Regions from separate parts of the Serinicoccus sp. JS2-9 genome, predicted to be linked through region 1. Evidence: predicted binding sites of a transcription regulator. Region 1 holds the regulator's gene; each other region holds the start of a gene.
The links. Region 1 encodes LexA, which represses DNA repair genes until DNA is damaged. Its sites were predicted from a motif close to TCGAACANNTGTTCGA; they were not measured.
Positions count from the first base shown of each region.

Region 1 (5,204 bases):
CTGACGCTGGACCCGCGCCTGCCGGAGGGGTGGGCCAGGATCACGTGGCGTATGCGGTGGCACGGCTCCCGGGTGCGGATCACCGTGGAGCAGGAGTCCGTCCGGCTGGCGGTCGAGGTCGGTGACCGGGTCACCCTCGTGGTGCGCGGCGAGCCGGTCGACGTCGGCGCCGACGAGGTCGTCGTCCCCCTCGACGGTCAGGGTCCCCGCCTGCGCGGCGCGCCCACCTCGCAGGCCTCGGCGGCGAGCACCCCCACGGACCGGCGCGACGGCCAGCCGGCGCGCCCGGGTGGCGTGGTGCCGCACAGCATCGACCTGGACGACACGACGGGTCCGGTGGCCGTGGTCTCGGCCTCAGAAGCCGAGCGAGCGCGCCGCCGAACGGATGGAGGCAGCGCTGGCGCGTAGCCCCTCGGTCTCGGTGTCGTCGAGCGTGGGCGCGAGCTGGCGCTCCGCGCCGCCGGCACCGACGACGGTCGGCACGGAGAGGCAGACGTCCTCGAGGCCGGCGTAGCCGTCGACCCGGGTGGACACGGGCAGCACCTGGCCCTCGTCGCGCAGCACGGCCTCCACGATCCGGCTCGCGGAGGCACCGATGGCGAAGTTCGTGGCGCCCTTGCCCTGGATGATCTCGTAGGCGGCGTGGACGACGTCGTGCGCCATCCGGTCCCGCTCCTCGCGCGTCGTGAGCCTGGTGACGGGCACCGCGCCGACCGTCGCCGTGCTCCACAGCGGGATCTCGCTGTCCCCGTGCTCCCCGATGACGTAGGCATGGACGTTCTGCACCGCCACCCCGCAGTGCTGGGCGACCAGGGCTCGCAGCCGGGCGGAGTCGAGCACCGTGCCGGACCCGAACAGCCGCGCCTGCGGGAGGCCGGTGACCTGCTGCGCGACGTAGGTGACGACGTCGACCGGGTTGGTAACCATGACGTAGACCGCGTCCGGCGCGACCTCGGCCAGGCGCGGCATGAGGGTCTGCATCAGCCGGGCCGTGGAGGCCGCGAGGTCCAGCCGGGACTGTCCGGGCTGCTGCTTGGCGCCCGCGGTCACGGCGATGACGTCGGCCCCGGCACACACGGCGACGTCGTCGGACCCCTCGACCCGCGCCTCCGGCATGAACTGCAGGCCCTGTCGCAGGTCGAGCGTCTGGGCACGGACCTTGGCGGCGTCGACGTCGTGGAGCACCACGGACCGCGCCGACCCGCGCATGAGCATGGCGTAGGCGAGGGTGGCGCCGACCGACCCGGCTCCGACGACGGCGACCCTGCTGACTCCTCTGGTGGCTGTCATGGGTCCATCATGGCGCGACCGCCGGCCCCGCGCGCACACTCCCCCTGCCGCTCCCGGCTTGGCCCCGGCGGCTCCCTGTGGTCGGATAGAGGATATGAGTGACCCGACCCACATGCCGTTCCAGGAGGATTCCTCGGCCGACGACGTGGCGGCGGACTCCGTCCACGAGGGTCAGCGACCAGTCTCCCCCGCGTCCCCCGACCAGCCCCCAGCGGCCACTGGTCCCGGCCGCGGCACCACCGATCTCGGGCAGCTGGCCGAGCCGGAGGAGACCGAGACCGACCGGCTGGCGGCCCGCGTCAGCGGCCCCGAGGACCACGAGGGCATGACCGCGCTCTGGCGCGCCACGATGGACCTGCCGCACTGGTGGTTCATCGCGGTCGGCGACCCCGGCGCGGAATCCCCCGCCGCGGCCCAGATCGAGGGCCAGTTGATGCTGCTCACCTTCACCAGCGCCGAGCGGGCCCGCCACTTCGCCGTCCAGAACGGCATGGTCGCCCCCGACGAGGACCTGCGCGCTATAGCTCTGCCCCCGGAGGAGGTCGTGGACGCCGCCGAGGCCTACCAGTCGGCCGACGTGACCGGGCTGATGTTCGACCCGCATCTCATCGGGTACTTCATCCCCTGCGAGCAGATGCCCGTGGTGTGGGACGCCCTGCGCCGGGCGTCCTGACCCAGAACCAGGGCGCTTCGCTCCCGCACGGTCAGCGACCGGGGATGATCAACTCCTGACCGGCCGCCACCGAAGTGGTGCTCAGCCGGTTGGCCCGCTGGATGTCCGTGATGGCCTGGCTCAGCGGCATGTCCGGCAGCTGCTCCGCCGCGATCTGCGACAGGGTGCTTCCCGGCTCGACGACGACCGACGTGGTCGCCCCCGCGGGTCCGAGCAGGCCGATCATCGACACCGCGACGAGCGCCACGACCAGCGCGGCGGTCGTCGTGAGCGCCAGCCGACCGCGACGCGTCAGCCGCAGCGTCGTCGGCCGGGTCGACGCGCGCTGCGCCTGAGGCAGGGCTGGCTCCCCGGCACCGACGAGGCGCAGGTGACCACGTCGCCCCGGGGCGACCCTCCGACGCCTGGGAGCGGGCAGCGGGATCGAGATGTCATGCGCGATGGCCGTGCTCATGCGGATCACCTTCCTCGTGTTCCTTCTCGAGGTGCTCTTCGGACACATCTCCGATAGCACGTCTGTCCTATTGATAGCACACGCGTGCGACGATGTCGACACGCTGACCGAACACATGTTTGCCCGCGGCGTGCTACCGGCGTACGCTGTGCTCATGTCAGGAACTCAACCACCCACCACTGACATACCTTCTGACCAGGCATGATGCACTCCCGGCGCCGCAGCCGGGCGGCGAGCGCAGAGGGTGGGGCCCGGATGAGGGGATGGAGACCATGGCCACGATCCACGAGATGCCGGACCGCGACGGCGGCGCGGCGGAGCTGACCAACCGGCAGCGCCGCGTGCTCGACGTCATCCGCGACTCGGTCGACCACCGGGGCTACCCGCCGAGCCTGCGCGAGATCGGTGACGCCGTCGGGCTCACGTCACCGAGCTCGGTGGCCCACCAGCTCAAGACGCTCGAGCGCAAGGGCTACCTGCGCCGCGACCCCAACCGGCCCCGCGCCATCGAGGTGGTCCACCCCGGCGACGAGGGGCCCGGCTACCGGCGTGGCGACACCGATCCCGGGCCGGTCTCCAGCGAGACGATCGACGAGACGGGGATCAACGACGCCCACCCGCGCCCCTCCTACGTGCCGCTCGTGGGCCGCATCGCTGCGGGCGGGCCGATCCTGGCCGAGGAGGCCGTCGAGGACGTCTTCCCCCTCCCCCGGCAGATCGTCGGCGACGGAGAGCTCTTCCTGCTCAAGGTGGTCGGCGACTCCATGGTCGACGCCGCGATCTGCGACGGCGACTGGGTCGTGGTCCGCCGCCAGCCTACGGCGGTCAACGGCGAGATCGTGGCCGCCATGCTCGACAACGAGGCGACGGTCAAGACCTACCGCAACCGCGACGGCAAGGTGTGGCTCATCCCGCACAACCCGTCCTACGAGCCGATCGACGGCGACCACGCCGTCATCCTCGGCAAGGTGACCGCCGTCCTGCGCCGCATCTGACTGCGTCACCCCCACCGACCGCGGCGCCTCCCCCGGCCCCCTCCATCCTCACCGGGGGCAGGCGCCGCACCCTCAGGCCGAGGGTGCCGGGCCTTGGTCGACGGCGTAGTAGTCGTAGAGCTGCTCCTCCTCGTCCTCGGTCAGGTGCCCGTCGCAGGGGATCTCCGGGGCCTCCTTGATCATGGCGACCGAGTAGGGCACGCGGATGTGGCCGCCGTCGACCACCGCGTTGGACACCGGGCAGAAGATCCGCCGTCCGCCCCACCAGCCGGTCCGCACCGAGATCCAGGCCGGGTTGCCGGTGCTGTTGTCGAGATAGACCTGATCGAGCCCGCCGACCTTGTGGCCGTCCTGGTCGACGACCTCCGCGTCGTACATCTCACCCAGCTTCTCGTAGGTGATCACCGTGACCTGACCTCCTTCTCGGCCCGGGCCGGACCGCTGCGACCAGACTACGACCAGACTATGACGGCCCGCCCGACAGATCCCGCACCAGGCGGGGCAGCACGTCACCGACGAGCGCATCCACCCGCAGCGTCGCCTCCGCGTCGCCCCGCGTCTCCCCTCGCGTGAGCACCGCCACCGGTATGTCGTCGCGCGCCGCCCTCCGCACGAACCGGTAGCCGCTCATCACCCGCAGCGAGGAGCCGAGCACGAGCAGCGTGCGCGCCCGCCCGACGTGGTCGAAGGCCTGTGCCACCACTTCCTTGGCGACGGACCCGCCGAAGAAGACGACGTCCGGCTTGAGCCGGTCGCCACCGCATACGAGGCAGCGTGGGGCCCGGAACCCACCCACCAGCTCCTCCGGCAGCGCGATGTCGCCGTCGGGCCGCACCCGCCCGTCGGTGCGCACGTGGTCGAGGAAGCCCGGGTTCGCCTCGCCGAGCCAGCGCTGCACCTGCTCGCGCACCACCGGCTCGCCACAGTCGAGGCACTCGACGCGCGCCAGCGTGCCGTGCAGCTCCAGCACCCGCCGGCTGCCCGCCCGCTGATGGAGCCCGTCGACGTTCTGGGTGATCACCTGGTCCAGCAGACCCCTGCGCTCGAGGTCGGCGACCGCCTCGTGCGCCGGGTTCGGTGCCGCGGCGGCGAACCGCTGCCAGCCGGCGTAGGCCCGCGCCCAGTAGCGCTGCCGGGCCTCCGCGGAGGTCACGAACTCCCCGTGCTGCATCGGTTGCACCCGACGGGTGCCGTCCGGTCCTCGGTAGTCGGGGATGCCGCTGGCGGTGGACATGCCCGCGCCGGTGAGCGCCACGACGCCACCGGCACCGACGAGTCGCCGCAGTTCGGCATACCCGGACTCCTCGACGAGCCGCGCCGGGGGCACGGTCTGCGCGGGGTCGGGTGGACTGGCGTCGGTCGAGGCCTGCGTCACGGGCGCTCACCTACCGGCAGGCTGACCACGAACTCGGTCCGCCCAGGCTCCGACTCCAGGCGCACCTGCCCACCGTGGGCCCGCGCGACCGCCGCCACGATCGACAGCCCCAGGCCGGTGCTCCCGGCGGCCCGCGAGCGCGAGTCGTCACCCCGGGTGAAGCGCTCGAAGATGGTCGACTGCAGCGCCTCGGGGATGCCGGGGCCGTCGTCGGCCACGACGACCTCCACGAGGTCGCCGCGCACCCGCAGCCGGGTCGTCACGGTGGTCCCGGGCGGCGTGTGGGTGCGGGCGTTGGCGAGCAGGTTGGTCAGGACCTGCCGGAGCCGCCCCTCGTCGCCGACCAGCTCGACCGGCTCCTGCGGCAGGTCCAGCGCCCACGCGTGGTCGGGCCCGGCTACCTGGGCGTCGCTGACG
Region 1 is NZ_CM180091.1:1,975,819-1,981,022, reverse strand. It holds gene AC5PYY_RS09690 (glycoside hydrolase family 65 protein) at 1-408, shown strand, start outside; gene AC5PYY_RS09685 (L-lactate dehydrogenase) at 355-1,290, opposite strand; gene AC5PYY_RS09680 (hypothetical protein) at 1,385-1,963, shown strand; gene AC5PYY_RS09675 (LysM peptidoglycan-binding domain-containing protein) at 1,995-2,417, opposite strand; gene lexA (transcriptional repressor LexA) at 2,690-3,412, shown strand; gene AC5PYY_RS09665 (PRC-barrel domain-containing protein) at 3,485-3,817, opposite strand; gene AC5PYY_RS09660 (Sir2 family NAD-dependent protein deacetylase) at 3,876-4,787, opposite strand; gene AC5PYY_RS09655 (sensor histidine kinase) at 4,784-5,204, opposite strand, start outside.

Region 2 (5,204 bases), 1.0 Mb from region 1:
ATCGCGGTGAGGATCCGTGGCTTCTCACGCCCCGTGCTCCGCTTCGAGATCGCTCCCCGCGACGACGAGCCGGCGACCGCGGTCTACGTGTGTCACGTGAAGTCCAAGGCGCCGACGCAGATCTGGCGCGAGCCCTGGTACAACGCCGACCGCGACCGCTACAAACCGCATACCACCGCGATCGGGGCCGCGCTCTCGACCGTGCGGCGCACCGCCGAGGCCGCGGCGCTGCGGGTGATCCTCACCGCCGAGCTCAAGGGGACCGTGACCCCGGTCATCGTGCTGGGCGACCTCAACGACGGCCAGCACTCCAACACGCTCAACATCCTCACCGAACAACCGCGCTACCTGGTGGGCGAGTCCCGCGGGGGCGGCGACAACGCGCTCTACACCGCGCAGACGCTGCAGGAGTACCGCAGCACCCGTGACGTCTACTACACGCACGTCTATCAGGATCTGCGCGAGTCCCTCGACCACGTGCTCGTCTCGGAGCAGTTCTACGACCACTCCTACCGGCGGCGCTGGCTCTTCGACGGGCTGGACGTCGTCAACGACCACCTCAACGAGGAGAACCAGAAGGAACGCGGCACCGGCGACCACGGGATCGTCCGCGTGCGCTTCCGGCATCGGCCTGCCTGAGCGGTGACCCGCCGTGGCGGCCAGGGCCGTCGGGGTGGCCAGGGCCGGCGAGGCGGCCACTGCGCTGGTCAGAAGGGTGGGGTGTCGTCGCCTGGCGTGGTGCCCCAGCGGGGTCGCTCGCTCGGGTCGCGCTCGCTCGGTTTCTGCGATCCGCCCCTGCCCCGCTCGTCGTGCCTGTCTCGCGGCTCGTGCCCCGGGCGCTGTCCAGGCCTGTCCTGCTCGCCGCGCTTGCCCGGCCTGTCCTGCCCGCCGTGGCTGTCGCCGCCGTCGCCGCCATTGCTGCCGTCGTCAACGCCGCCTTCACGTCCGTCGCGGCTACCGCCGCGGTCGACCGAGTCGTGGTCGTCCGTCTCGTGGGTGCTGGCGGGGTGGAGGACCTGGTCGAGGGTGGGGGTGTCGGGATCGGGCCCGTGGCGGCGTTGCCCGCCCGCGGTGGTGCGGGTGACCCACATCCACCCGGCCAGCGGGCCGCCGTGCTCTCCGGACCCGGGGTGGTCGTCGTGATCTTCCAGGAACGCACCGACCCCGCGGTGCGCGAGAGCGGCGTAGAACGCCCGGTTCAGCAGGTCCCGCCGATCGTCCAGGTCCTCCCGTGCACTCGGGTGCTCCCCAACCCGGGCGGGGTCGATCGGAGAAAGCCGGTCCACCGCCTCCCGCAGCCCGGCCTCCACCTGCGCCCGAGACGTTCCCGAAGTATCAGCCGCGCCCGAGTGGCCGGTGGTGCTAGGGCCGTGGGCGTACTGCCGGTAGTCGTGGACCCTCGTGGTCTGGGCCTGCCCGAGCAGCGTGACCCAGGTCAGGTCCCGCGCCTCGTTGATCGCGGCGAACGCCAACCCCCGGGTCTTCAGGTCATGGACCCGTTTGCCGAGCGCGACGAGGTTGGTCTCCGCGGTCGGACCCCCCGCCCCCCGGGCGGCCCACGGGGTGACGTGGTCCAGCTCGCACACCGCCCCGGGCAGCCGGGACCCCGGCGCCCGGGAGAACACGTCCGCGGCCAGCACCTGCCGGCGCATCGCCGCGTCCGGCCGGTACGACGCGGTGCTCCGCTCGATCAACCGCCCATCCGCCGGGTCCGTCAACAACCGCAACAGCGTCGTGCCCGGCATCAACGCGATCTCCCGCGCCTGCCCCGGACCCACGTACACCGGGTGCCGCCCCAACACCAGACCCACCCCCGACGCAGGGGCAGGATCGTCCGGCGGCGGGTGCTTGCCCGTCACGCCGGTCGGTCTGGTGCAGGTCGGGCACGTGACCCGCCCGGCCAGCGCGTCCCAGGGCACGACGACCTGCAGCTGCACCGCCGGCATCCCCGTGACCACCCGAGCGATCCCGGCGACATCCGGCACCATCAGATGACCATCCACGTCACCGCCGGTGTCGGTGTCACCGTCGGCGTCGCTGTCGGTGCCGGCTGGGCTGCTCTGCGCGCCGCGGTGGCCTGCTCCTGCGGTGGTCCCGCTAGGCGCACCGCTAGCCCTGTCGTCATCGCTTGCGCTCGTGCCTGCCGTCGTGCCCGCAGGGGTCGGGACGTGCCCGTGGAGCAACAGCGTCGCGGCGATGTCCGCCCGCAGCTGGTCCAGGGTGCGAGGATCGCCCTGCTTGCGCAGCAACCGGGCCGCCCGCTCGATCCGGGTATGCGCACCGATCATCGCCAGCACCGGACCCGTCACCGCCAACGTGCCCGACCCGTCATCATTGACCTGCACCGACACATGCCGGGCCCGGTACGCCCTGCGCCGCCGCTCCCGCTCCGCAGCAACATCCTCCCCCTCGACCCGGCGGGCCTCCCGCTCCAGCACCGCCCGGTAGTCCGCCTCATGCCACGGCCGGTCCAGCAGCTCACCGTCCGGGTCCAACCGCTCGGCCACCACCGTCTCCGGGTCATCCCCGAACACCCCCTCCGCGACCAGCTCCGCACCCTCGGCCGGCAACGCCCCGCAGCGGCGCCAGAAACCCCGCACCATCTCCCAGGTCACCTCACCCCGATCCAGGGCCCCCAGCACCGCCGCCCGCACCCGCACCGGGGCACACGCCACCCCCACCAACTGCCTCGCCTGCGCCTCACCCATCCCCAACGCGGCCTGCACCTCCTGGCACGCGCCCCGCTTCGTCTCCGTGCGCCACTTGACCCGCTGCGCCTCGGTCAGCTCTTCCACGCTGCTGAACCCCTTCGCCGCCAGCAGCGCGGCCCCCGTCACCGACACCACCAACCGCGCCGCCTCGATCAACCGCGCCTCGAGCCCCGCCCGCACCGCCGCGACCGACCCCAACGCCTCCAGGGCCGCCGCCCCCGCCGACTCCGACCCAGCACCCCACTCCACCGTCGCGACCGCCACACCGACCTCCCCCGACGAACCTGCCGCCACCCCTGGTGAGCGACTACCCACCACACTACTCGAACACCTGTTCGACGTCAAGAGAGTCGTCCAGCGTTCTCGCGATCCACCACGACACCCTCACCACCCGGGACCCAAGCCCAGGCCCAGGAGCGGCCCCGAATCCGCCCAGTCGGCCCACACCATCGGCACCACCTTCTTCGCCCACTCGGCGCCACCTTCTTCGCCCACCCCTCGGGAGGGCCGGTGCCGCACCAGAGCACCGGCAGACGCACCCTCACCACAGCCCCATTAGGCGCGCGTCCTCAACGCATTCCGGGTGAGGGTATCCTTAGTCCATGACGGCCCCGCGCACGCCCTCCCAGGTGCCCGACGACCTCGACGCCCTCCGCCACGCGATGGCGCGCTCGGTCGCGGCCCGACTCCTCGAGGGCGCTGGACGCTGCAGCGTGGTGGCCTACCACCTCGACCCGGACACTGCCCACCGCCCACTCGCCCACGGGCTCTGCGCCACCGGCCAGGTCGCCCTCGCACTAAACGACAGCTTCGCGATCGACCCCGGCAGCTGCGGCGCCGTCCGCCTGCGACTCGACCAGCTGGCGGCTGACGCGCGGCTGCAGGTCGCGACGGCCAGCCTGCACGCTCTCGGTCACCTGCACGTGCTGGAGGAGGAGCAGGTCCGCTCCCTGCGTCAGGCCGGTGCGCTCCCCGAGACGGTGGCCCTGGCCGCCCAGGCCGGTGCGCGCGTCGCGCTGCTCGCGCTGAGCGGCGACAAGGTCATCGTGCATGGTCACGGCGGCGTGAGCACGCTGCTGCTGCCTGAGCTCGCCGAGCAGCCTGCTTTCCCGTCGCGGGAGCAGGAGTGGGACAGCGTCGCGCTCGTCGCGGCGCTCGGGGAGGCGTCGTCCGTGGTGCAGGAGGCTGCGGACAGCGTCCGACCCGGTCTGGTCTGCGGCGCCCAGCCGACACCACCCGGCATCGCGGAGTATGCCGGTCAGGTGCTCCTCGCCGATGTCGACAGCACCGGCTGCACCTGGCTGCAGGTCGAGGAGCACCTCACCCGGTCGGTCGTCGTGCCCTTCCCCGCCCCGATCAGGGACCTGACAGCGCTCACCGCCGCCCTCCAGGCGTGGCGGAGGACGGCGGCGGCAGTCGAGTGATCAGCTCGCGGTGTAGCTGAGGCAGTTGGCGGTGTCGCCACCGACGGTGATGGCCTCGGCCGTGCACATGAGGTCGGAGTTGTGCGCGCACTCCAACCGCTGGCAAGCACCCACGTGGCCACCGGCCACGGGAAGACCTCCGCGCACGTCGAGCTCGATGAAGGTCCCGCAGGTCGCGCCGCCGGACTCACCGGCGATCGTGACGGCCTCGGCGCTGCAGCCGTCCTTGTTGTAGGCGCACGCGGTGACCTCGCACGAGGAGATCGCAGTGACAGTGGCCATGACAGCCTTCCTTTCCCCATACTGTGCCGGAAAATCTTTCCGCTGAAATGCCACGTTAGTGGCTGCTCCAGAGCCGCCACAAGGACATCGCACCTGATCAGAGATAGGGCCGCCGCAGAAATAAAAAAAGCCAAGGTGTCCGAACGAATGCATGACGCCTTTCCATCACAACACCATGTGCATACCCCGGCCCCCGTCGCAGGCAAGATGGACACCATGAGCTACGACATCGCGCTGTATCCCCGCCTCCCCGACCAGCCGTGGGACGAGGCGATCGCGGCGGCCGAGGCCGACGACGAGGCGCTGGCGTCGGACGAGCAGGCCCTCGCCTCGGGGGTGGACACCTGGCGGCGCATCGAGGGTCGGGTCCGCGAGGTCGTCACCGGCCCGGTGGAGGTCTGGGTGGCGGAGGAGGCCGGCGGCGACGTCTACGGCGAGCTCGACGCCGAGGAGACGGGGATCCAGGTGGAGCTGTTCGACCGCTCGGCCTCGGTCAGCTTCCCCTACCGGAGCGACGCCGACGTGGAGCGCGTGCACCACGAGACGCGGGAGGCCGTGCGCATCGTGGCGGAGGAGACCGGCTACGAGGCGTATGACGCACAGACCGGCGCGCCCTTCGACGGCACCTTCGACGACGAGGCGGGTCGGGCGGCGGCTAGGGACCGCTCCGACGCGCCCGCGGCCGCCGACACCGACACCGGCGCCGACACCGACAGCGGCACCGCCCCGGACCAGCCCACCAGCACCCCCGAGGGCCTGCTCGGGTCGGGCAGCGCCCGGCAGAGCC
Region 2 is NZ_CM180091.1:926,972-932,175, reverse strand. It holds gene AC5PYY_RS04705 (endonuclease/exonuclease/phosphatase family protein) at 1-639, shown strand, start outside; gene AC5PYY_RS04700 (HNH endonuclease signature motif containing protein) at 708-2,975, opposite strand; gene AC5PYY_RS04695 (hypothetical protein) at 3,314-4,135, shown strand; gene AC5PYY_RS04690 (DUF1540 domain-containing protein) at 4,136-4,417, opposite strand; gene AC5PYY_RS04685 (hypothetical protein) at 4,634-5,204, shown strand, end outside.
Region 2: AC5PYY_RS04700 (HNH endonuclease signature motif containing protein) is a predicted target of LexA. The motif match lies at 3,035-3,050, and genes of this name have one in related genera.

Region 3 (5,204 bases), 880 kb from region 1:
GCTGCCCGAGCGGGCGGATCGCGAGGGTGGGTCGCCGCAGGGGGAGCACGACCGGCTGCGGGCCGCGGTGGCGGAAGCCGTCGACCGTCTCGGTGAGCTCGCCGCGCGGGCCCGGCGTCACCTGGGCACGGGACACGCCGAGGTCTTCGACGCCCACGCTCTGCTGCTGCGCGACCCCGAGCTCTCCTCTGACGTCTCGGGCCGGATCGACGGCGGGGCCAGCGCCGTCTCGGCCTGGCAGGACGCCGTGGCCGCCGTGGCGGGCAGGTTCGAGGAGCTGCCGGACGCCTACCTGCGGGAGCGGGCGCAGGACGTGCGCAGCGTCGGTGAACGGGTCATGCGGGTGCTGCTCGACGCAGAGGAGCCCGAGGAGCTGGGGCAGGGCGTCCTGGTCGTGGACGAGCTCGACCCGGCCCTGGCGATTTCGTTGGACGCCACGGCGATCCGCGGCGTGGTGACCCTGCGGGGCGGAGCACTCGGTCACGGCGTGCTCATCGCCCGGGCCCGGGGGGTGCCGGTCCTCACCGGCGTGGGGGATCGCGGTCGGGTCGCTGCCGGCACGGTGCTGGCCTTCGACAGCCGCAGCGGACGCTTCGAGATCGATCCACCGGCAGAGGTGCAGACGGCTTTCGAGGAGATGCTGGAGCGGCGCCGCGCCTATCGGGAGCAGGCGCTCGCCGACACCCACCTCCCGGTCGTCACGCGGGACGGGGCACGGGTGTCGGTCAAAGCCAACGTCTCCTCGCCCGCGGTGGCGCGGCTCGCCGCCGGACTCGGGGCCGAGGGGTCGGGGCTCGTGCGCACCGAGGCGGTCTTCGCGCAGTGGCACCGGGCCCCGGACGTGGCGGAGCAGATCGAGGTCTTCTGCGCCATCGCCGAGGCCTTCGCGCCGCACCCGGTGACGATCCGCACCTGGGACGTCGGCGGTGACAAGCCGCTGGAGTTCATGCCGATGGAGCCCGAGACCAACCCCTTCCTCGGCGTGCGCGGGCTGCGCGCGTTCCGGGCCGATCCCTCCCTGCTGCTCGACCAGCTGGAGGCGATCTGCCAGGTCGCGCGCCGCCACCGGGTCAACGTGCTCTTCCCCATGGTGACCACGGTCGACGACGTGGACTGGGCCAAGGAGCGGCTGGCCGAGGCAGCCCGGCGGGCCGGGTTGTCGGCGCCGCCCGAGCAGCTGGGCGTGGGCATCATGGTCGAGGTCCCTGCCGTCGCCGTCCGACTGGCCCGGTTGGCCCGCGGGCTGGACTTCGTCTCGATCGGCAGCAACGACCTGAGTCAGTACACCCTGGCCGCCGAGCGGGGCAACGCGCATGTGGCGCCCTGGTCCGACGCGCTGGACCCGGCCGTGCTGCGGCTGGTGCGGCTCATCAGCGACCAGGCCCCCGAGGGGGTCGTCGTCAGCCTGTGCGGCGACCTGGCCAGCGACCCCGAGACCGCTGGGCTGCTGGTGGGGCTCGGCGTGCGCGAGCTGAGCGTGTCGGCGAGTTCGGTGCCGACCGTCAAGGCACTGCTGCGCGCCTCGTCACGCCGCCAGCTGCAGGACCTCGCAGCCGGCGCCGTCGCGGCCCGCGACGCCGCGGCGGTGCGAGACCTCCTGGCCCAGCACGCCCAGGGTGCCCGCACCCCCTGAGGCGGCCTCGTCCAGCTCCCGCTGAGCAGGCGTGCGCAGGCACCCACCGGCTCCCTGCTTCCGCGACCAGCACGCCGCCGGCGGACGCCACGGCATACCGCGAACCGGTGCCGCACCCACCCCCTCTCAGCGCACCCCGCGGGGCCGGAACTGGATGCTGATCCTGGGCCCGACCGGGCTGCTGGTCTTGGGCACGCAGTGGTCCCACGTGCGCTGGCACGAGCCGCCCATGACGAGCAGGTCGCCGTGACCCAGGACGTGCCGGATGCTGTCGCCGCCACCGCGCGGCCGCAGCAGCAGCGCCCGCGGAGCGCCGAGCGACACGATCGCCACCATCGTGTCGTGCTCCTTGCTGCGCCCGATCCGGTCGCCATGCCAGGCCACGCTGTCCCGCCCGTCGCGGTAGAGGCACATCCCCGCGGTGCGGAACGGCTCACCCAGCTCCACGGCATACCGGTCGCTGAGGGCCACCCGAGCGTCCTCGAGGACCGGATCGGGCAGCCGCTCGCCCCCGGCGTAGAAGCGCAGGAGGCGCGGGGTGGTGACCTGCTTGTCCCACATCTGGCGCTCCTCGCCATGCCACTCGACCCCGGCCGGCCCGCCCAGCGCGAGGCGCGTGAAGAGGGCGTCCGAGCCGGTGACCCACCCGGGGCGGACGTCGATCCACGCGCCGTGCTCGAGGTGCGTCCGGTGCACCGAGTCATGCCCGAGGCTTCGGAGCCCGACCTCGTCGACCTGGTCCAGGAGTGATCCCTGCAGCATCATGACGACACTGTAGAACATATGTGCGATGACGTCGACGGCTCGTGCGCCCGCGTGACCAACGCGCGTTCGGTGCGTGACGAACGCGCGTCCGGTGCGGCAGCGTCCGGAGGTCCGGCGCGTTGCGGCAGGGCGGCAGCCTCGGGTGGGACACTGGGAGCATGCCGACCTACCGTGACGCCGCCGTGGTGCTGCGGACGTACAAGCTCGGTGAGGCAGACCGGATCGTCGTCATGCTGGGGCGGACGCGCGGCCGCATCCGCGCGGTCGCCAAGGGGGTCCGGCGCACCTCGAGCAAGTTCGGCGCCCGGCTCGAACCGGGCATGGTCGTCGACGTGCAGTGCTACGAGGGTCGCAGCCTCGACACCATCACTCAGGCTGACGGGCTGGCCGCCTACGGCGAGGTCATCGCCCGCGACTACCCGTCCTTCACGGCGGCCAACGTCATGCTCGAGACCTGCGAGCAGCTCACCGAGGAGGGCACGCCGGCGCTGCAGCACTTCCGGCTCCTCGCGGGCGGACTCGCCGCCCTGGCCACCGGTGACCACCCGCCGCGGCTGGTGCTCGACTCCTACCTGCTGCGAGCGCTCGCGATCGCGGGGTGGCGCGCGAGCTTCGTCGACTGCGCGCGGTGCGGCATGAGCGGTCCGCACCGCGCCTTCCACGTGCCCTCCGGTGGCGTCGTCTGCCCGGTATGCCGTCCACCCGGCTCGACCGCGCCGGCGCCGGAGACCCTGGGGCTGCTGTCGGCGCTGTTCACGAGCGACTGGAGCGTCGCCGACGTCAGCGAGAGCCGCCACCGCAGCGAGGCGAGCGGCCTCGTGGCGGCATACCTGCAGTGGCACCTGGAGCGCGGAGTGCGCTCGCTGCGCCACCTGGAGAGGACGCCGTAGATGAGCACCCGCAGCCCTCGCAGACCTTTCCCGCACCCTTCCGGTGCGACGCCGCCGCCGGTGCCGGCCGACCTGGTGCCGCGGCATGTGGCCATGGTCATGGACGGCAACGGCCGCTGGGCCAACCAGCGCGGCCTGAAGCGCACCCAGGGCCACGAGGCGGGGGAGGCCTCGCTGCTCGACGTCATCGCCGGCGGGATCGAGATCGGCGTGAAGTGCATCAGCGCCTACGCCTTCTCGACCGAGAACTGGCGCCGCAGTCCCGACGAGGTGCGCTTCCTCATGGGCTTCAACCGGGCGGTCATCCATCGGCGCCGGGAGGAGCTGGACTCCTGGGGGGTCCGGGTGGTCTGGTCCGGGCGGCGGCCGAGGCTGTGGAAGTCGGTGATCTCCGAGCTGGAGTCGGCCGAGCGGCAGACCCGCGACAACGACGTCATCACGCTCAACTTCTGCGTCAACTACGGCGGGCGGGCCGAGATCGGCGACGCCGTGCGGCGCCTCGCCGACGACGTCAAGGCGGGTCGGCTGTCCCCGCGCGGTGTCGACGAGCGCACGATCGGGCGGTACCTCTACCAGCCGGACGTGCCGGACGTGGATCTCTTCGTGCGCAGCTCGGGGGAGCAGCGCACCTCCAACTTCCTGCTCTGGCAGAGCGCCTACGCCGAGATGGTCTTCCAGGACATCCTCTGGCCCGACTACGACCGGCGACACCTCTGGGCCGCGATCGAGCAGTACGCCTCCCGCGACCGGCGTTACGGTGGCGCTGTCGACGCGCCGGCACCGGAGTGACCACGGGAGGGCACGACCGTCATCGGGAGAGATGCCGATGCAGGTCGTGCCGGCCCGCGGTCAGTCCCGACGCGGCCGGTGACTAGTGTCGGCCCATGACCGAGCAGCAGACTCCGCCCGGCTTCCCCGGCTACCGCTTCCGCTGCTGGGGCACGTCCGGGTCGCCGAAGGGCTGGCGCGGCGCGGCCTTCCTGTGTCCGCAGTGCGGCGATCTCTTTCTGAGGGGCGGCGGGCCGCGGGACGACGAGGGGCGACCCTACGGGCAGTCCTGCTCGTGCGGCTGCCTGCACAAGGACCCCGCTGCCGGTCGTTTCAGCTGCTGTGCGGGTGATGATGCCGTCGCCGTGTACGACCGGGACGAGTAGTCTCCAGCCGGCTCAGGGGCGGGTCGGCATACCGGCGAGAGGGCGCACGTAGCGGCGACACTGGTGCACCCGCGCGAACCGCTCACGCCAGGACGCCGGGTCCTCGTCCGGCCCGTGGAAGAAGCCTCTGACCGGTGCGCCGAGCCCGAAGGGCGCGTCGAAACCCTCGTCGCCGTGCGTGTCCTCCGTCTGCTCATCGCCGCCGCGGTAGACGTGCAGGTAGGTGGAGTCGACCTCGAAGCCCTGCGCGGCATACCAGGCATTCGCCTCCGGATCCTCGCGCGTGTAGGCGTCGATCCAGTGAATCCCCCTCTCGCGCAACGGACCCAGGGCCGTGCCCAGGAGCGCACCAGCGATGCCCTCGCGCTGGTGATCGGGGTGGACGGCGATGGTGTCCATCGTGGCGACCGGGGCTCCCGCGTCATCCCACAGCTCGACGTCGAGGATGCCGACGACCTGCTCGTCGCCGGGTGTGGTCACGCTCTCGGGTCGGGGCACGACCGCGACCAGCTGCAGGCTGTCACCCTCGAACCGGGTGCGCGCGATCTTGACGTCGTCGTAGTAGGAGGAGCCGAGGAAGGACAGAGCCCGGCAGCGGAGCCAGGAGGGTTCGTCGAGGTCGGCGTAGTCGCGAATGGTGAAACCCATGGTGGGGCGACGCTAGGCACGGTGCTGCTGCGGAGGCAACCAGATGTCGACCACGGGTTTGTCTGCCATGGCGCGAGAACGCGTGGTCGACTTCCCCGGTCAGGCGCAGTCGTC
Region 3 is NZ_CM180091.1:2,860,503-2,865,706, reverse strand. It holds gene ptsP (phosphoenolpyruvate--protein phosphotransferase) at 1-1,633, shown strand, start outside; gene AC5PYY_RS13855 (alpha-ketoglutarate-dependent dioxygenase AlkB) at 1,760-2,398, opposite strand; gene recO (DNA repair protein RecO) at 2,557-3,288, shown strand; gene AC5PYY_RS13845 (isoprenyl transferase) at 3,289-4,077, shown strand; gene AC5PYY_RS13840 (hypothetical protein) at 4,173-4,442, shown strand; gene AC5PYY_RS13835 (GNAT family N-acetyltransferase) at 4,455-5,090, opposite strand; gene AC5PYY_RS13830 (Fur family transcriptional regulator) at 5,190-5,204, opposite strand, start outside.
Region 3: AC5PYY_RS13855 (alpha-ketoglutarate-dependent dioxygenase AlkB) is a predicted target of LexA. The motif match lies at 2,409-2,424, and genes of this name have one in related genera.